Regions from separate parts of the Vibrio palustris genome, predicted to be linked through region 2. Evidence: predicted binding sites of a transcription regulator. Region 2 holds the regulator's gene; each other region holds the start of a gene.
What was found. The regulator PurR, encoded in region 2, represses purine synthesis genes. The targets are predictions, from matches to a motif close to TNANGNAAACGTTTNCNTNA.
Positions count from the first base shown of each region.

Region 1: a site for PurR is predicted at 2,277-2,296, ahead of OCU30_RS11470 (uracil-xanthine permease family protein). Genes of this name have one in related genera too.
Region 3: a site for PurR is predicted at 3,220-3,239, ahead of purL (phosphoribosylformylglycinamidine synthase). Genes of this name have one in related genera too.
Region 4: a site for PurR is predicted at 2,277-2,296, ahead of purM (phosphoribosylformylglycinamidine cyclo-ligase). Genes of this name have one in related genera too.

Region 1 is NZ_AP024887.1:2,448,873-2,453,964, reverse strand. It holds gene envZ (two-component system sensor histidine kinase EnvZ) at 1-660, shown strand, start outside; gene OCU30_RS11470 (uracil-xanthine permease family protein) at 735-2,105, opposite strand; gene OCU30_RS11465 (hypothetical protein) at 2,382-2,948, opposite strand; gene recG (ATP-dependent DNA helicase RecG) at 3,039-5,092, opposite strand, start outside.
Region 2 is NZ_AP024887.1:1,135,740-1,140,831, reverse strand. It holds gene elyC (envelope biogenesis factor ElyC) at 1-310, shown strand, start outside; gene torR (two-component system response regulator TorR) at 438-1,145, opposite strand; gene purR (HTH-type transcriptional repressor PurR) at 1,594-2,595, shown strand; cyclic di-GMP riboswitch class I at 2,751-2,849, shown strand; gene OCU30_RS05515 (TfoX/Sxy family DNA transformation protein) at 2,961-3,548, shown strand; gene OCU30_RS05510 (putative signal transducing protein) at 3,654-3,977, shown strand; gene OCU30_RS05505 (alpha/beta fold hydrolase) at 3,974-4,798, opposite strand; gene glgA (glycogen synthase GlgA) at 4,937-5,092, opposite strand, start outside.
Region 3 is NZ_AP024887.1:1,842,597-1,847,688, reverse strand. It holds gene OCU30_RS08695 (LysR family transcriptional regulator) at 1-161, shown strand, start outside; gene tadA (tRNA adenosine(34) deaminase TadA) at 214-759, shown strand; gene mltF (membrane-bound lytic murein transglycosylase MltF) at 1,354-2,919, opposite strand; gene purL (phosphoribosylformylglycinamidine synthase) at 3,392-5,092, shown strand, end outside.
Region 4 is NZ_AP024887.1:664,911-670,002, forward strand. It holds gene OCU30_RS03200 (class II glutamine amidotransferase) at 1-463, shown strand, start outside; gene purN (phosphoribosylglycinamide formyltransferase) at 534-1,172, opposite strand; gene purM (phosphoribosylformylglycinamidine cyclo-ligase) at 1,176-2,216, opposite strand; gene upp (uracil phosphoribosyltransferase) at 2,466-3,092, shown strand; gene rluF (23S rRNA pseudouridine(2604) synthase RluF) at 3,181-4,164, opposite strand; gene smrA (DNA endonuclease SmrA) at 4,258-4,836, opposite strand.

The DNA of each region.
Region 1 (5,092 bases), 1.3 Mb from region 2:
GCTTTGGAAGAAGATCGCGCGCTGTTGATGGCAGGGATTAGTCATGATTTGCGCACGCCGTTAACACGGATTCGTTTAGCGACGGAAATGATGTCTCCACAAGACAGTTATTTAGCTGAAGGCATTATCAGCGATACTGAAGAGTGTAATGAGATCATTAGCCAGTTCATGGACTACTTGAAACCGATTAATGTGGACTCTTTTGAAGCGGTGAATTTGAACGATATTGCGAATGAAATTGCCACTGCTGAGACATTCGCAGGAGAAAACACCGTAGGGTGGGAGCTGAATGACTCGATATTAAATGCGCGGGGTAACCCTATTGGTATTAAGCGCGCCGTGACCAATTTAGTTGTCAATGCCTACCGCTATGGCAATGGTTGGGTACGTTTGTCATCCGGTATGACTGCTGATCGTAAAATGGTATGGCTGACGGTTGAAGATGATGGGCCAGGGATCCCTGAAGAGCAAGTGGCGACGCTATTTGAACCTTTTACCCGTGGTGACCGCGCGCGCGGCAGTGAAGGTACGGGGCTAGGCTTAGCGATCGTTAAACGCATTGTTGGTCAGCATCAGGGGCGTGTACTGATGAGTAATCGTTCCTCAGGCGGATTAAAAGTGCAGATTAGCTTTCCTGCCGATACAAAAACGGGAAGCTAAGCTTCCCGTTAGTGACATGTTTACTGACGTTTATCTATGCTGTGACGTGATTAACGTCAGTAAGGCGTATAAGCTTAAGCCTCTTCGTCATCATTATGAGCAGGTAAAATAAGGTTCATAATGATGGCGGTAATGCCACCTGCCGCAATTCCCGTGGAGAATAGGTTTTTCACAAATTCAGGCATAAATTGCAGAATTTCAGGTTTTTGTGCAATGCCTAATCCCATTGAAAAGGACAGTGCCATAATGAGTACGGCACGGCGATCCAAGTCTACGCGAGAAATAATACGTACTCCCGCTGCGGCGATCGTACCGAACATAACAATAGTTGCGCCGCCCAAAACAGGCTCTGGAATCATTTGTACAAAATTGGCGACGCCTGGAAATAAGCCAAGTAAAACCAGCATACCAGCAATAAAATAACCGACGTAGCGGCTTGCCACACCGGTGAGCAAGATTATGCCGTTGTTTTGGCTGAATGTTGAGTTTGGAAAGCTATTAAGTACCGCGGCTAATGCTGAATTAATACCATCGGCTAAAACACCGCCTTTAATACGTTTCATGTACACCGGCCCTTTGACTGGCTCACCAGACACTTCAGATGTAGCCGTAATATCACCAATGGCTTCTAGTGCAGTAATGAAGAAAATCAGAACCAGTGGGATAAAGAGCGACCAATCAAAACTTAAACCAAATTGCATTGGAATCGGCAAGGCAACCCAGTCACTGTTCGATGTTGCTGATGTATCTACCATGCCCATCATGTACGCCATTACGTACCCGACTAGCATAGCAATGACAATGGAAGAGACACGGATGTATGGGTTACGTGAGCGGTTTAGTAAGACAATGAGCCCAAGTACGACGCCGGCGAGCGCCAAGTTTGAGAGGCTACCAAAGGTATGATTATCCATCGCTGCGTATCCGCCGCCCATTGAAATCAACCCGACTTGGATAAGCGTGAGACCAATCAGTGTCACCACAATACCAGAAACGAGTGGCGTAATGACTTTCTGTGCATATTGCAGCACGCGAGATAATAAAATTTCCGCCGATGACGCGACTAAAATGGTTCCAAAGATTGCTGCCATCATGGTTGGTACATCAGCCCCGCCTGCTTTTAACGACATACCAGCCCCAATAATCGGACCTAAAAAGTTAAAGCTAGTGCCTTGAATCGATAGCAGACCTGAGCCAATTGGGCCGATTGTCCGAATTTGAATAAAAGAAGACACTCCGGAAGCAAACAAAGACATACTGATGATGGTGTTGGTTTCTGCAGCGGGAACTCCCAAAGACTGACAGATGATTAATGCTGGTGTGATAACGGCGACAAACATTGCCAATAAATGCTGGATAGCAGCAAAGATGGTTTGTGGAATCGGCGGCTTATCATTCAATTGATACACCAACTCAGTTTTGCGTGGGGTGGTTTTGGTCGTCATAATCTTCTGTTGTGTCCTGCTAGTTATCATAATTCCTTTGCTTACGCTGAATGGGTAAACAAAGTCGAACAGACACAGTCTCTGTGATTGCTGTTAGTCAGAGTCTGTTCGAGATTGGTATGGGTGGACGTGCCACCAAATTAAGGGCGAAATTATAGAGTCTTTAGCAACAAAAGCAAACGTTTGCTAATTGAGTTAAAAATAACTTTCTCAAAAAAAGGAAAAGAAGAGATGAAAAATATTAATAAATTCAATTATTAATATTTTTCATAATGGTTAATCGAAGCGATATTTGCCGTTGACTGATTTTTTGACAGAACCAGTTAAAGATACGCTAGGGTAAAGGAGTGAACGTACATAGACACAGTAAGTCAGTAATGCGATGGCGGCGAGAAGACCAGCGACAATCCCCAGCGACAGTGAGATAGCATGCTGTTGCATCGTGATCACTGTCATGACAATGAACAAGAAACCAAAAGTTAAAAAGTTGGTGAAGGCGTGCAAGCGTAATCGCCACATACCAAAACCATTAATGACAGGAAATAATAAGCCAATACAGGCGGTGAAAAACCATTCTAGTGGGCCACCTTGTTGTTGAATTTCCGTCACAAAGTAATGGGCTAGCCACATCATCGGTAAAGTTAGCAAGAATACCAAGCTGACTAAAGTTAGATGGGATTTACGATGTTCTGCAACGCGCTCAGGAGAGGCAACGGAAGCAATCAGAAACGCTAATCGGCTTTCTTTATCTACGTTCGAGCGATACTTTGAAAAAATTTTCTCTTTGCTCTCGCCCTCAGCGATACGTTGTTTGATCTCATTAATCAGTGTGGCGGTATTCATAGCATCCTCAAATAATGTATTTCATGTTCATTGTACGCATTTCACCGTCCAGCCCCATCAGAATTTCGCTAAGATTATTCAATATGCATACTAAGCATGTGAATAATGTTCTCGGCTTCCTAACCAACGCTCGATAATTGCATGAGCATTTTGAGGGTATTGATCGTGAATATAGCGAGCTATGCGTTGAACCTCGGGAATTAGTGGTTGATCTCGTAACAAATCGGCAATCTTAAAGTCGGCGATGCCGGTTTGTTTAGTCCCGAGTAATTCGCCCGGACCACGAATGTCTAAATCACGCTGCGCAATCACGAAACCATCGTTACTTTCACGTAATACCGCTAAGCGTTTTTGCGCCGTCTTGGACAATGGGGCGTGATAGAGCAGAACACAGTGGCTAGCCACGGAACCACGACCGACACGACCACGCAACTGATGTAACTGCGCAAGACCTAAGCGCTCAGGGTTTTCGATTATCATTAAACTGGCATTAGGAACATCTACCCCAACTTCAATGACCGTTGTGGCGACCAATAAGTTGAGTTCGTTATTTTTAAAGGCTTGCATGACGGCTTGTTTTTCAGCGGCTTTCATGCGGCCGTGAACTAAACCTATTTTGACATCAGGCAGGGCTGTTTGTAGTTCCTCGGCAATATCAGCGGCGGCTTGGGCTTCTAAAACTTCAGATTCATCAATTAAAGTGCAAACCCAGTAGGCTTGCTTCCCTTCCGTAAGGCAGGCGTGGCGAACTCGCTCAATAATCGTATCCCGCTTGGTATCAGGAATAGCCACGGTTTGTATGGGTGTTCGCCCTGGTGGCAGTTCATCGATGATGGAGGTTTCGAGATCTGCATACGCTGTCATGGCTAATGTCCGTGGAATCGGGGTGGCAGTCATGATCAACTGGTGGGGAAAAGCACCTTGCTGAATGCCTTTTTCACGTAGTTCTAAGCGCTGGTGGACGCCAAAGCGGTGTTGCTCATCAATAATCACTAATGCGAGATTATTAAATGTCACATGCTCTTGAAACAGAGCGTGAGTACCAACGACCATTTGCGCTTCACCACTGGCAATGCGCGCTAATTCAGTGTCTCTCGCTTTGCCTTTTAACTTACCGGCAAGCCACCCCACTTGGATGTTCATGGAAGCAAACCAGCCAGAAAAATTCAGCGCATGTTGCTCGGCCAGTAATTCGGTTGGGGCCATAAGGGCAACTTGATAGCCACTCGCGATCGCATGTACGGCCGCCAATGCAGCAACTAAGGTTTTACCTGATCCGACATCGCCTTGTACTAAGCGCATCATAGGGTAAGGCTGGACTAAATCGGCTTCAATTTCTTTCACCACGCGATCTTGCGCGTTAGTGGGGGTAAAAGGTAACTGATTTAATAGTGCTGCTTTCCACTCCAAAGACGTGGGAATAGGTAATGCTTTATCTTGTTGCCCTTGGCTACGTACTGCGAGCATGGAAAGGTTTTGCGCTAACAATTCTTCCATGATTAAGCGTAGTTGCGCTGGATGTCGACCATCATCAAAGAGCGAAATATCAATATCAGTCGCGGGACGATGGATAATATGCAGAGCTTGTCCCAAGGTCATTTGATGATCATATAACCCTGAGGGCAGTAATTCTTGTACTGCTGCTTTGTCTAGTAGAGCTAGAGCTTGGTCTGTTAAATTACGCAGTGTGGCTTGGCGTAAACCATCAGTGGTAGGGTAAACAGGTGTGAGGTTTGGTTCGACATCGGGCTGCGTTGCCGGAGTGAAAAACTTATAGTCAGGATGCACCATTTCGAGGCCATACTGCCCGCGTTTGATCTCTCCATAGGCATACACCATTCGCTCATCAGTAAAGGTGTTTTTCATGCCAGCGTTGAAGTTAAAAAAGCGCAGCGTGATCGAGCCGTTACCATCGCTCAGTTTGACCGTTAACATTTTGCGGCGACCAAAAGTGGTATCGACACTCGTTACTTTCCCCTGCACAGCCACCCAGATACCAGGGTGCAACTTTGCGACCGGATAGATACGGGTTCTATCTTCGTAACGCAGTGGTAAGTGAAAAAGTAAATCTTGCACGGTCACTAAGCCGACTTTTTCTAGCTTTTCAGCGACTTTAGCGCCAACACCAGATAAAGAGGTTAGGG
Region 2 (5,092 bases):
GGTGTTAGTCACATCGGCATCGCACATGCACCGGGCATTGCAAGAGTTCCACGCCGCAGGACTTCAACCACTGCCAGCTCCAACCAATTACTTAGCACAAAAGAATATTCGTCAGCCATGGGAAAAATACGCCCCCAAAGCACGATATTTAGAGCAAAGTGAGCGTTTTTGGTATGAAACCATGGGGAGTGTATGGCATGATTTTCGGGATTGGCTGCTCAACACCACACCAGAACCGTTACCGGCAGCATCGCCAGAAACATCCACCGCCGAAGATATGCCCGATCCAATAACCAAGCCTCAACGTTAATGGACACGTTAACGCGCCACGCCCCATCGATAAGTGACTTTTCTATGGGGCGTGAGTTTATCAGGACTCTGTTCACAGCCTGCTAACAACCATGATAGCAAGGAATGAGGGAATGAATAACTGACCCTTAGGTGCCAGCAAACATATATCCCTCACCATGTATGGTCACAATGATTTGTGGGGTTTTCGGATCACATTCCATTTTCGAACGTAACCGCCGTATTAATACATCAATCGTTCGGTCATTTGGCGTATCAACACGATGGCTAATCATGTTTAAAATGGCCTCTCTAGTGAGAACTTGATGGGGATTCGATGCTAACGCGACTAACAACTCATATTCCGCCTTAGTTAACTTGATCGGTTCACCATGCTGGCTTAACGAGCGACGTTGAATATCAAAAAACCAATCACCAAATTGGATTTGTTGGCAATCGACATGCTGAGTTAAAGGAGCATGCTCACGTGAACGAGACACTCTCCACATTAAATTTTTCACTCGAACCAAAAGTTCTCTCAGCTCAAATGGCTTAGCAATATAATCATCTGCGCCCATTTCTAAGCCAATAATTTTGTCAATGTTATCTTCTCGACCGTTTAATAGAATGATCCCCATATCGGATCGACTGCGTAGCTCTCTTGTAATCATTAAGCTATCACCAGATAATAATTGTGCATCCAATAAAACCACATCAAAATCTTGTCGATCTAGGTGTTCACGCATTTCTATACCGGTCTCAGCCGACAGCACGTCGTATCCTTCCTGTTGGAAGTAATCGACCAAAATAAGCCGCGTCTCTTGCTCACTTTCTACAACTAATAACGGATAATTCATAAGCGCTACTGATTTCCGGTTCTATACACACTGATTTCATTCTATTCATAGTCCGTAATAATTCTAGCGTTACGCTTTAAAACCTTATCCTTTATTGATTCAAAACAATCTAATCCTCGGTTTTCATCCAATAGCGACCATAAAGACGCCAAACCGAGGAGGGTTGCGTGGCAACTCACTACGGCCAAGAGTCGCTTCTTTTTATCCGCTTAACCCACTAACGAAAAGATCGTGGACATGGAGTACATATAACAAATATGAATTTTTCATTGCGGCGCTGCAGAGAGCAGTCTAGAATCACAGCTAGTTTGAAAATAAAAATTATCCAATCAAGCCGCTCTTAGTTAGCGGTTTTTTTAATACATATCGGCTTATTTAAAAGCACCCACTGTTGGCTGAGTTCAGTATCTGACCCTTCCTAGCCAGCAGCAGTAATAGGACAAAACCAATGGCGACAATCAAAGATGTAGCCCGCCTCGCTGGCGTCTCGACGACAACCGTATCTCATGTAATTAATAAAACACGCTTTGTGGCTGAAACGACCCAAGAGCGTGTGTTAGGCGCTGTAAAACAACTGAACTACGCACCGAGTGCCGTTGCAAGAAGTTTGAAATGCAATACCACCCGTACTATTGGTATGTTAGTGACCCAATCTACCAACCAATTCTTTTCTGAAGTCATTGATGGAGTGGAAAGCTACTGTTACCGCCAAGGCTATACGCTCATTTTGTGTAACACTGGTGGCATCTATGAAAAGCAGCGTGATTATGTACGTATGCTCGCGGAAAAACGCGTCGATGGTATGTTAGTGATGTGTTCTGACATGACGCCCGAACTCATGGAAATGCTCGACGCCCACTCAGATATCCCTAAAGTGATCATGGACTGGGGATTAGAAGATTCTCAAGCCGATAACATTTTGGACAATTCAGAAGAAGGTGGTTACATTGCAACTAAACACCTCATCGACAATGGCCATACCGACATTGCGTGTTTGAGTGGACAATTTTCGAAAGTGGCTTGCCAAGAACGTATCCGTGGCTTTCGCCGCGCAATGCAAGAAGCCAAATTAACGGTCAACGAAGATTGGATTTTAGAAGGCAACTTTGAATGTGACACTGCCGTCCTTGCCGCAGATAAGTTGTTAGCGATGGATGAGCTACCAACCGCAGTATTTTGCTTCAATGATACTATGGCACTGGGCTTAATGAGCCGCTTACAACAAAAAGGCTGCAGTGTGCCTGATGATATCTCAATTGTAGGCTATGATAATATTGAGCTCTCAGAGTATTTCTCTCCCCCGCTGACGACAATCCATCAGCCTAAACGTCGTGTCGGGAAAAACGCGTTTGAAATTCTTCTAGAGCGAATCAAAAACAAACAGCATGATCGTCGTACATTTGAAATGCACCCAGAATTGATCACCCGTGACACTGTAAAGAAATTGTAAATTGATATTCATTAACATTAGTGTCATTATGGATGTTGGTACATATAATAGATAGCAATTTACACAAAGACTTTCGCGTAGAATTATTAGGGAACTTGATGAACAATTCTGGTTCCCTTGCTGTAAGTTCTTAATAATTATATTAAACCCAGATGTCACGCACAGGGCAAACCAATCGAAAGGTTGGGACGCAAAGCCTCCGGCCTTAGCTTGATGACAGTATCTGTCATCTAAAAGGTAGCGGGGTTACCGATGAAATATGTACAATGCAAGTTTACGTTACACTGACAAAACATATGCATTGTATTGCTATACTCTCGGACCTGATTTTGGTGGCGTATCTCAATTACACCGAGACTAAAGGCATGGATAAACCTATATTAAAAAACTCAATGCGTCTGTTTGAATCTCTAGGACGCGTAAAATCTCGCTCAATGTTCGGCGGATTTGGTATTTTTGTTGATGACACAATGTTTGCATTGGTCGTTCAAGATAAATTACACATCCGCGCAGACGATCATTGCGCAGAGATTTATCGATCGAAAGGCTTGGAACCCTATATTTATAAAAAACGTGGTTTCCCAGTTATCACTAAATATTTTGCTCTTCCTGAAGATTATTGGGACAATCCCAATGATATTTTGCAAGAAGCTAAGCAAGCATTGCTTGTGGCGAAGAAAGAGCGTGAATCTCAAGCGAAGGCAAAACCAACGCGGCTTAAAGATTTACCTAACTTACGATTAGCAACCGAGCGTATGCTGCGTAAAGCGGGGATCGAGTCCGTTGAAATGCTCCATGAAAAAGGCGCATTAGAAGCTTACAAAGCCATTCAAGATACCCATACGACCACCGTCAGTATTGAATTGCTGTGGGCTCTAGAAGGCGCAATCGAAGGCCAACATTGGTCTGTGATACCGCAAAATCGCCGTGATGAACTCATGCAACGCTTGTAATTTATTTAGTTTAAAAAGCACTCTATTGAGTGCTTTTTTATTGCCTGTCACTTTTTAAATCCCCCTCACCTATTATACTGAAACAGCAAGTAATAGGAGTTCATAATGAAGATCTACATCACCCATAATCCCGCCGAAGCTCATATCGTCTGTGGACTACTACAATCAGAGAATATTGCTTGTGAAGTCAGAGGTGAACAGTGGTTTGGACTGCGTGGTGAAATACCAATGGATGAGCACTCTATGCCATACATTTGGCTCTTCCATACTTTTCAGGCTGACGATGCCAGCGCGATCATTGCAACATTTCAGAGCGCTTCAACAGAGACTGTCTTTCCGAGCTGGATTTGTCATCAATGCCAAGAAACCAATGAAGGGCACTTTGCCGTTTGTTGGCAATGTGGCAGCGCCCTGGTGGAAAATGCTTAGCTTGTGACACGCGACTCACGCACACGGGTAATATGCTGATGGATAAATTCAATCGAGTGATGATTGAACCTTTGCGGGCTCTCAATATTACATACGTGACCACAATCACTGAGCTCAACAAGCTCACTCATTGGCTGTTGCTGAGCCCATCGTTTTACGGGTTCTAAAAATAAATAGTCTTTGTCGCCCATAAGGTAAAGCGTTGGAATCCTCGGCATACACGAGCGGTATGTGGTCATCATTGGATTGACATACCGGGTTAAGTGGAACCAGCGTTTAAATTCACTTTGGCACAACTTTTTTGCTTCTCGAATAAATAACCAGCGCGATTCACGCTGTCTTGCCGTCGGCATCACGATATACGCAAATAAACGATAAAGCAGCATGTAAGGGACTAGGTTTTTAAACCAGTCACCTAGGCTAATTAAACATCGTGTACGGCAATCAAACGATAATATTGCCCCGCCCAGCACCATGCTTTTGATACGGTGCGGATGATACTGGGCCATTGTGTGTCCGATCAAAGTACCCAAAGACATCGCGACAATATGTGCTTGGGTGATATTCAGTCGGTCCATCACGTCGATCACATCTCCCGACACGCCACGAAACGTGTAAGACTCCCCTGCTTGACCACTGGTCGTCTCTGCTGAGCGGCCATGACCACGTAAATCAACTAATAACACATTAAAGTATTGGCGATACGCTTTAAGCTGTTTAAACCATATCGATGAACTGCCACCTGCACCATGAATGAAAACCACCCACTCACTGCTTGCTTGATGATGATATGCTTTGTGAAATAGTAGAGAGTTCGGCATGAGTATCCAACAATGACAAAAGACCGAGAATCATAGCATAGACAATGCTATAACGAGATAAACGTCGTCATTAATAAACAGAAGTGTCTGCAGAAAAGAGGTGCAGTCCGTCACCTCTTCTCGCATGATGAGAGTGTGTTAGTCACTTAAAGCACTGCGGTACATTTTTACATATTGCACCGCAGACTCTTGCCAACTAAAGTCTCGTTGCATCGCTCTTTGTTGCACTTCTAAAAGTGCCTCAGGTTGCTGCAAATAAAATAATAATGCGCGTTGCATGACAATGAGTAATGC
Region 3 (5,092 bases), 710 kb from region 2:
ACTATGTCCGTCCATATTTACGTACGGGTGAATTAGTAGAAGTATTGGATGGCTCCAAAACCGATAGAGAAGGGGTATGGGCATTATATCCGGAGAATCGGTTATTATCCCCTAAAGTGCGATTATTGCTTGATTACCTCTCAGACAATCTAGAGGTGTAGCTTTAACAGAGATTGGTTATAATGCGCAGCCCAATAATGAAGGTACCCCAGTATGACGGACTCTGACACCGCATTTAGTGAACAAGACCAGCAATTTATGCAGCGTGCAATGCAACTTGCCCATCAAGCGGAGCTGGCTGGAGAAGTGCCAGTGGGGGCGGTATTGGTGAAAGACGGGGTAATCATCGCGGAAGGTTGGAATCGCTCGATCAGCGACCACGATGCTACCGCTCATGCTGAAATTCAAGTGATTCGTCAAGCTGGGCAAGTCCTCAATAATTACCGCTTATTAGAGACAACGTTGTATGTCACATTAGAGCCATGCCCAATGTGCGCCGGCGCGCTATTGCATAGCCGAGTAAAGCGGATTGTCTATGGCGCACCAGATCTCAAGGCTGGCGCAGCGGGCACAGTATTAAATTTGTTTGAAAATGATGCAGCATATCATTATGCGTGTGTTGAATCTGGCTTATTGGCTGACGAATGCCGTGCACAGCTACAGGCATTTTTTAAGCGTCGTCGTAAAGAAATTAAAGCTAAAAAACAACAAGAGCAAATGCGGCTAGGATTAAGCCAAAACTCTGAGAACAAACAATAAGACAGGTTGTTTATCTTGGTATGAGTATCTTGGTATGAGTATATGGGGGGATGTGCAAACACCTGTATCCATCTCCTCGATGTTGATGTTTGCACTGCGGTGATTAACAACTCATAAGGACATAAGAGTTGTGACGCTCGAAAATTTTACGTTTGTTATTCGTTTGCATTCTACGGCGTCGGTTAGCAGCTGTTGCTTGTTTTTTGAATAATTTTGATTGTTTACGTTTCAACATAAAACAACCTCCTATACGTCTAATTTCATCTATATTGATCTCTTCTCGCGTCTTGGCGCGTTCTTGTTTGCTTGATTTTTTGAATCAATCCGCCGTGATATGCCAAGTAAAGCCATGATGCGTTTAGTCGTGTTTGTTTGCATAAATCGAAGCATTCATCAAACAAAAAACGACATGCACATCATTGCTGCCATCGTCGACATATCAATGAGATGATGAGTTGAGATAAAGGGTATCTGCGGTTAATCACACGTTCTCAGCATTGGAGTATGACCCTTGCTATGACGAGAACTTTCTACTGTTTTAGGGCTTTTCAGTAGAAAGATCAAGTGATAATTTCGTGACGACACAGACCCGTTTTATTGTTTCTCTGCTTGGCTCACAGTTTTAGGATGAGCGGCGTCTTTATCATTGTCCGTGTCCGTGTCCGTGTCTGAATTGTCATCTTCAAGATCTTCAGGTAGTGGTGTCACGTCGATGACTTTTAAATCGTCAGTATTACTATCACTTGAAATGATAGTGTTTTGCTCTAAGTGGCCAACAATACTTTGATAGTAGCGTCGAATGTTTTCGACATAGACTAAGGCTTCATCACCACGAGCATAGCCATAAGTCGTATGAGTAAAGTACTTCTTCTGACGTAATTGTGGTAATCGGTCTTTGACATCCCCCCAGGAATTTGGATCACCGCCTTGCTCACGTGTTAAACGTCGCGCATCCATCATATGCCCATATCCTACGTTGTAGGAGGCGAGTGCAAACCAAATCTTTTCATGTCGAGAAATAGAATCTGGTATACGGTTGACCATTCGGTCTAAATACTTGACGCCACCACGGATCGATTGTTCTGGGCTTAAACGGTTTCTGACTCCAACACTACGAGCCGTAGGTAAGGTTAACATCATCATGCCACGCACTCCCGTCGGCGATTTAGCGCGCGGGTTCCAATGTGATTCTTGGTAAGCTACAGCCGCTATTAAGCGCCAATCAAAATCACCAGAATACTTTTTAAATAGTGGCGTCCATTTGGGTAAACGGCTATCTAAAGCACGAATAAAAGCCCGTGTATCAACATAGTCAAAGGTGCCAATGTGACCAATGTATTTTTCTTCGATCGAGGCGAGATAGCCGGATTGTTTTAAATCACCGAAAAACTCAATCATTAATGCGTATAAGCTTTCATCATCTGAACGCCGCATAAACCATGAGATTGGTTGATCTTCTGTCATCTCAAACGCGACAGCTAAATTTGGATAAATACGTTGTGCGAGTGACACTTGTACGGAATCGGCGACGGTAAACTGTAAATCTTTTTTCGATACTTGGCGTAATAAATCGTTGATATCACTATTTTTATCGACTTTAAATTCAAAACCTGGATGACTATGTTGAATATCCGCGAGGGTTTTTTCAAAGTGTGAGTCTTTGACGACATGAATGACGGATGCGTCATCTTGATTTTGTTTAAGCTGAGCTTGATGGCGAATTAACTGATTGATGTTTCTTGGGCGCCATTGGCCTTTACGGTAGATCAACTGTTGTGACACGTAGTAATAAGCTGGCCCGGCACGAAAATGCTTTAAGCGTTGCTCTGATTGACTTAACCCTGCAGCGATAATATCTATTTCACCGTTTTTTAGCGCAGGAAACAGGCTTGCGAGGCGGTAGGCCGGTTTAATCTCTAATTTGACCCCGAGCTCTCGGGCAAACTCACGGGTCAGTTCATAGTCTAGGCCGGCAGGCCCATCTGGACCAATATAATACGACAATTGGTTATTTAAAGTTCCTACGCGCAAAACGCCGCGTTCGCGGATTTGGTCCAATTCGCTTTTTGGCTCTGAATCAATTTGGCAGCCGGATAGAATGACTGAAAAAAGCATTAAGGCTAGGCAGCGTTGCAAAGTGTTGGAGAAGAGCGTTGTCATGAATTTGAGATCTCTCGCGGCTAATATGGACTTTATATCAAAGTCGGCTCATTTGGCAAAGTTCTGACAATTCAATACGCCAGATATGTTCCACCATTATACCAATTCACTGAAATTTTTGTGATTTTCTCAAACATTTTGTGCCAAGCCCCGTGAATAGTGATGATAGCGGTATGTAAGCGCGATTTTTACTAGGAATATTGCGGTTTATAACCTTCAACTCTTTGCCATTTTGCTACCCCATATCAAGGGGGTTATAAATGCAGCAAAATGGGTGGATTTCAAACTTCAGCAAAAAAATGACGCAAACGGTTGCTTTTAGTGTTACGTCACAAAAAAAAATCCTCTATAATGCACCGCATTCAACGAGGTTAAATCGCGATTTAGTTCAATAAAAAATAATAAACAACTGTTTTTTATTGAATTTATTCCGATTTCTATCACACTCACTAGTCAATAGAGACCTAAGCACATGAGAATTTTGCGTGGTTCCCCAGCTCTTTCTGAGTTTCGTGTACAAAAGTTACTTGAAACTTGTCGTGAACAACAGCTCCCTGTCACTGAAATCTATGCTGAGTTTATGCACTTTGCTGAGCTCAATGCTGATCTTGCTGATCAAGAAGTAGAAAAGTTAGCCAAACTGCTGACCTACGGCCCAACGATTCAAGAGCATGAACCGCAAGGCTTACGTCTACTTGTTACACCTCGCCCTGGTACTATCTCTCCTTGGTCGTCAAAAGCAACGGATATTGCCCATAACTGTGGGTTAAGTGCTGTTGAGCGTTTAGAGCGTGGTACGGCTTATTATGTGACGTGTGAAACGGCTTTGTCAGAAGCACAAGAAGTGACACTTAAAGAATTACTTCACGATCGCATGATGGAAGTGGTTTTCAGTGATTTTTCTCAAGCAGAAGCATTATTTCGTCACGCCGAGCCAGCACCTTTAACCCCAGTCGATATTCTTGCTGGTGGGCGTGCGGCGCTTGAAGAAGCGAACGTTTCTCTTGGTTTAGCGCTGGCGGAAGATGAAATCGATTATTTGGTTGAAAGCTTCATTACGCTGGATCGTAACCCAACGGATATTGAGTTGATGATGTTTGCGCAGGCGAACTCTGAGCATTGCCGTCATAAAATCTTTAATGCCGATTGGACGATTGATGGTGAGAAACAAGATAAATCCTTGTTCAAAATGATTAAAAACACCATGGAGATGCATCCAGATTACGTGCTTTCAGCGTATAAAGATAATGCCGCGGTCATGGAAGGCTCGAAAGTCGGCCGTTTTTTTGCTGATTCTAAAACGGGTCAATATGGTTACACTCATGAAGATGCTCACATTTTGATGAAGGTGGAAACGCATAACCACCCAACGGCCATTTCACCATGGCCAGGAGCATCGACTGGTTCCGGCGGTGAGATTCGTGATGAAGGCGCGACAGGGATTGGCGGTAAACCGAAAGCTGGGTTGGTTGGCTTTACGGTTTCTAACTTACGTATTCCTAATTTTGAGCAGCCATGGGAAAGCGATTTTGGTAAACCAGGTCGTATTGTTAACGCGTTAGATATCATGCTGGAAGGCCCATTAGGTGGCGCTGCGTTTAACAACGAATTCGGTCGTCCAAATTTATTAGGTTACTTCCGTACTTACGAAGAAAAAGTCACATCGCATGCCGGTGAAGAAATTCGTGGTTACCACAAGCCAATTATGATTGCTGGTGGTATGGGCAACATCCGTGATAATCATGTTCAGAAAAAAGAGATTCCTGTCGGTGCGAAACTGATTGTATTGGGTGGCCCTGCCATGAACATTGGTTTGGGCGGTGGCGCTGCGTCGTCGATGGCATCAGGCCAATCTGCCGAAGATCTTGATTTTGCTTCAGTGCAGCGTGAAAACCCAGAAATGGAACGCCGCTGTCAGGAAGTGATTGACCGCTGCTGGCAGATGGGCGATGACAACCCAATCGCCTTTATTCACGATGTTGGAGCGGGTGGTATTTCTAACGCGCTCCCTGAGTTGGTTGATGATGGTAATCGCGGTGGCCGTTTCCAATTACGTGATGTACCCAATGATGAACCGGGTATGACTCCGCTAGAAATTTGGTGTAATGAATCGCAAGAACGTTATGTAATGGCGGTAGCACCAGAGCATATGGATTGCTTTGATGCGATTTGT
Region 4 (5,092 bases), 470 kb from region 2:
AACGGACAGTGAGTATGCTTTTTGCTGGTTACTCAATGCGATGGAAACACGCTTTCCTACGCCACCAGATAATAAGCTCGAAGTGTTTCGTTACATTGCGACTTTGTGTGATGAGCTGAAACACAAGGGCGTATTTAATATGCTGTTATCCGATGGTGAGTATGTAATGGCATATTGTACCAATCATCTATATCGTATTACGCGTAAGGCGCCATTTGGCCATGCGACGTTAATCGATGAAGAAGTGGAAGTGAATTTTCAAGAAGAGACCACGCCAACGGATGTGGTGTCAGTGATTGCGACGCAGCCACTGACGCTCAATGAGCGCTGGTTAAGAATGAAGCCGGGCGAATACGGAATTTTCTATTTGGGTGAACAAGTCGAAACTAATTCACAAGAATTAATCCACGTCCCATTTGCTGAAAAAAAGCCGGGTAACCAAGCACCGAGTGAGCCCTTGTAATCCATTGGGTTGCGATAAAAAAAGGTTGATGCATTGCATCAACCTTTCTAATGTTTATGAGCTTAGCCGATTACTCGTCAGCGTAGCCATGCATACCAAGAGGTTCGCCATCAAGGAATGCTTTACCATTTTCCATAGTTAAACGATCTTCAACAAACCATTGCACGACCAGTGGATATATACGGTGCTCTTGGGTTTGTACTCGCTCTGTCAATGCATCGACAGTATCTTCATCGAAGATAGGCACTTTAGCCTGTAAGATGACCGGACCGCCGTCTAATTGCTCGGTTACGAAATGAACACTAGTTCCGTGTTCTTCATCTCCAGCTAAAATAGCACGTTGATAAGTATTTAATCCTGGATACTTTGGCAACAATGAAGGGTGAATATTGATCATTCTCCCTTTAAAGTGGCGGACGAAATCATCACTGAGGATGCGCATAAAGCCTGCTAATACGACTAAATCAGGGTTAAATGTGTCCATTTGACGCATCAATTCCAAGTCATAAGCGGTGCGACTTGCGAACGCTGCCGGATCGATAAAGACTGGCTCTGCATCGGCTTTTTTAGCGCGCTCTAAGCCATAAGCTGTTGCTTTATTTGAAAAAACAGCCGTGACTTTACCGCCTTTAATGCTGGAGTTACAAGCATCAATAATCGCTTGTAAATTCGAACCATTTCCTGAAATTAAAACAACTACACTTTTCATAAATTATTGTATCTCGACTTGAGCTTCATTCGCATTTGAGTCGGCAATTGTACCGATAACCCAAGCAGTTTCACCCTCTTTTTGTAAAAGATTGACGGCGTCTTCCGCTTGGTCTGCTGGAAGGGCAATGATAAGACCAACCCCACAGTTAAAAGTACGGTACATTTCATGCTGTGTAACGTTACCTTTTTCTTGTAGCCAATCGAAAATAGCAGGCCACTGCCAACTGTTACCGTCAATTACTGCTTTTGTGCCTTCTGGTAGCACGCGAGGAATGTTTTCCCAGAAACCACCACCAGTAATATGCGAGATCGCATGAATATCATGAGCTTCAATCAAATTTAGCGCAGATTTGATATAAATTTTGGTTGGCTCAAGTAAATGTTCGCCAATGGTTTTGCCATTAAGCAATTCGTTTTTATCAGCGTGAGATACCTCTAAAATCTTACGAATTAGCGAGTAACCATTCGAATGAGGGCCACTTGAACCGACTGCGATTAGAGAGTCACCAGCAGCGACTTTCGTGCCGTCAATGATGTTTTCTTTTTCAACAACACCGACACAAAAACCTGCGACATCGTAGTCTTCGCCTTCGTACATACCAGGCATTTCTGCTGTTTCACCGCCAATCAGGGAGCAACCAGCTTGCATACAGCCTTCTGCGATACCAGTTACAACATCAGCTGCGGTATCCACATCTAATTTTCCAGTTGCGTAGTAGTCGAGGAAAAAGAGTGGCTCACCACCTTGAACAATGAGATCGTTCACACACATCGCAACAAGATCGATACCAATGGTATCGTGTTTTTTCAGATCCAATGCGAGACGTAGTTTGGTGCCTACACCATCAGTACCTGACACTAGGACGGGATGCTTGTATTTGGTCGGGAGTTCACATAGCGCACCAAATCCGCCAATGCCACCCATTACTTCAGGGCGACGAGTACGTTTTACTGCACCTTTAATACGATCAACAAGCGCATTACCAGCGTCAATATCGACACCAGCATCTTTGTAGCTAAGAGAAGTGTTGTTACCGCTCACGGGACATCCTCAGTTCTAGTTTAATTGGAAAACGGCGATATTCTACAAGTGTTAAAACAAAAAGGAAAACGTTTGCGTCAGTTTTTTTCGTCATTTTTTACGAAAATAGTCTCGTATTCGTTCTCGAAGGCTGGCGCAGCCTTATTGCTCATGCTCTATAGCGAAAAGTAATGGTTTACATAGCGATGTAAAATTAATAGTAATCGGTGTATAATCCGCAGGTTTATTCAAATTGCACCGGAGATGGAAATGAAAGTTGTTGAAGTGAAACACCCGCTGGTAAAACATAAATTGGGTTTGATGCGTGAAGGTCAAATCAGCACGAAACGTTTTCGTGAGTTAGCGACAGAAGTGGGTAGCCTTTTAACTTATGAAGCAACCTCTGACTTTGAAACAGAAAAAGTCACCATTGAAGGTTGGATGGGTCCGGTAGAAATCGATCAGATCAAAGGTAAAAAGGTGACGGTTGTGCCTATTTTACGTGCTGGTCTTGGGATGATGGACGGTGTTTTAGAACACATTCCGAGTGCACGTATTAGTGTTGTGGGTGTGTACCGTGATGAAACGACATTAGAGCCGATTCCTTACTTTAACAAGTTAGCCTCTAATATCGATGAGCGTATGGCATTAGTTGTTGACCCTATGCTAGCAACGGGTGGCTCAATGATCGCGACGATTGATTTACTCAAAGAGCAGGGCTGTGACCAGATTAAGGTCTTGGTCTTGGTGGCGGCTCCTGAAGGTATTGCCGCACTTGAAAAAGTCCATCCGGATATCGAGCTTTATACTGCAGCGATTGATGAAAAATTAGATGAGAAAGGCTACATCGTCCCTGGTCTCGGTGATGCTGGTGATAAGATCTTTGGCACAATGTAATGTGCTGAGTCACTAAGTTTTAGCATGAATTAAAAAAGGGAGCTCGTTTAGCTCCCTTTTTAATAGTGGTTACACGCCAATGCGGTGCTTATTTTTTTAAGCTTAGCGTGCCGCCGGATTTTTGGTGCTGACGATGATTGTCCGACTTTTTCACTGATGATGAATTAGGACGCCCACCGCGTTTTGAATTCGGTGCGTGGCGCAAGTTATCTGCATTATTGCCACGGAACGTACGCGGGTTTTGGTTGCGGCGTGCTTTCGATGGTTGATTTTCTTCGCGGCTATCGTAGAGCTTAGCGTCGGTCGCGCGGCGAATATGTCGGCCGTGCTCAGTCTGTCGAGAGGCTTCCTCGGTACTGACGGAGCCTTCACACATCGCTAAAATGGTATTAATTTCTTCATCAGTCAAGTAACGCCATTCGCCATTCGGTATGCCATCCAATGAGATATTCATAATGCGCACGCGGCGCAGTTTGAATACTTCATAACCGAGTGCTTCACACATGCGGCGAATTTGGCGATTTAATCCTTGTGTCAGTACAATGCGGAAACTAAATTTAGTTTCTTTGGTGACTTTACACGGTAAGGTGACGGTATCAAGAATATTGACACCTGACGCCATTTGCTTCAAAAACGATTCTGTGATCGGTTTATCGACACGAACCACATATTCTTTCTCGTGGTGGTTACCCGCACGGAGAATTTTATTAACGATGTCACCATCATTGGTCAAAAAAATCAGACCATCTGATGGTTTATCTAAACGCCCGATAGGAAAAATACGTTTGGAATGACCAATAAAATCGACAATGTTTCCTGGAATATCACGTTCAGTGGTGCAGGTGATCCCTGTCGGTTTATTGAGAGCGATATATATGGATTTCTCTTTACTGCCAATAGGCTTACCATCGACATAAACGCTATCAGACGTCGTCACTTTTACGCCCATTTGAGGTTGCTCTCCATTTACGGTAACTCGGCCTTCTTCGATCAGTTTATCGGCGGCTCGACGCGAGCAAAAGCCAGTTTCACTGATGTACTTATTGAGACGCTTCTCGGCGAGTGTTGACATGGGATCTCCTCAAAATTTCATCGGGATAATACGTGACACCTCACATGGACGTGTACGTTTTAAAAGAGCGCGCATTCTAACAGGTCTCGGTATTTAGCCAAGACGTTTTTGATGGTGCTCTTTGTTTTCTAATTTTTGCTGTGGCGTCTTTTTTAATAAAACGTAAACTGCGCCAGTGCCGCCATGGTATTGTTGTGTGCTATGCATACATTGCACATCGTTGATCTGTGGTAACCAATAGGCGACGTAGCTTTTGATAAGCGCAGGAGGGTTTGAACGCTCTCCTTTGCCATGCACGATCATGACGGTGCGTAACTCTAAACGCAGACATTGCTTAAAGAAGGCTAATATTTCCTCGCGCGCTTGCTTTAATGTGCGGCGGTGGAGGTCAAGGCGAGCTTGAATCGGGTACTTACCCAAGCGTAATTTACGAAAGACCCCTTCCTGTATACCGTTGCGTTTAAACGAGATTATTTCATCTGGCTTGAGCATGGGGGCACTATCTAAGGATAAGTATTCAGGGTCGCGTTCAAGAAAGTGAGTGGCAGCCGTTCGGCGAGCTCGGTGAGCTTCTGTCACGGTAACATTGGGCTGGCATTCTGCGGTGTCATGAGTGAGCGGTTTGACATCCTGCATCATTTGTTGGAATAGTTCAAAATCGTCGTCGGACATAGCGGCTCTTTCTTACTTAGTAAACAGAGTGATTATATCAAGCCTAAGTGAAAGATATCTATAAAAGAGATAAAAAACCGGAGCAGAATCGAGCCACTCCGGTGGACAACAAGTATACGTTGTTAGAGACTTAGTGAGGAGATGTGTCGTCAGTATACTAATGAACGTTGCAAATCAGCAGGTAGACACTCACTATTATGCCTGACGACGAATCTACCATAGCACTTTAGTTAGGCAGATTAATGATCCAAATCAA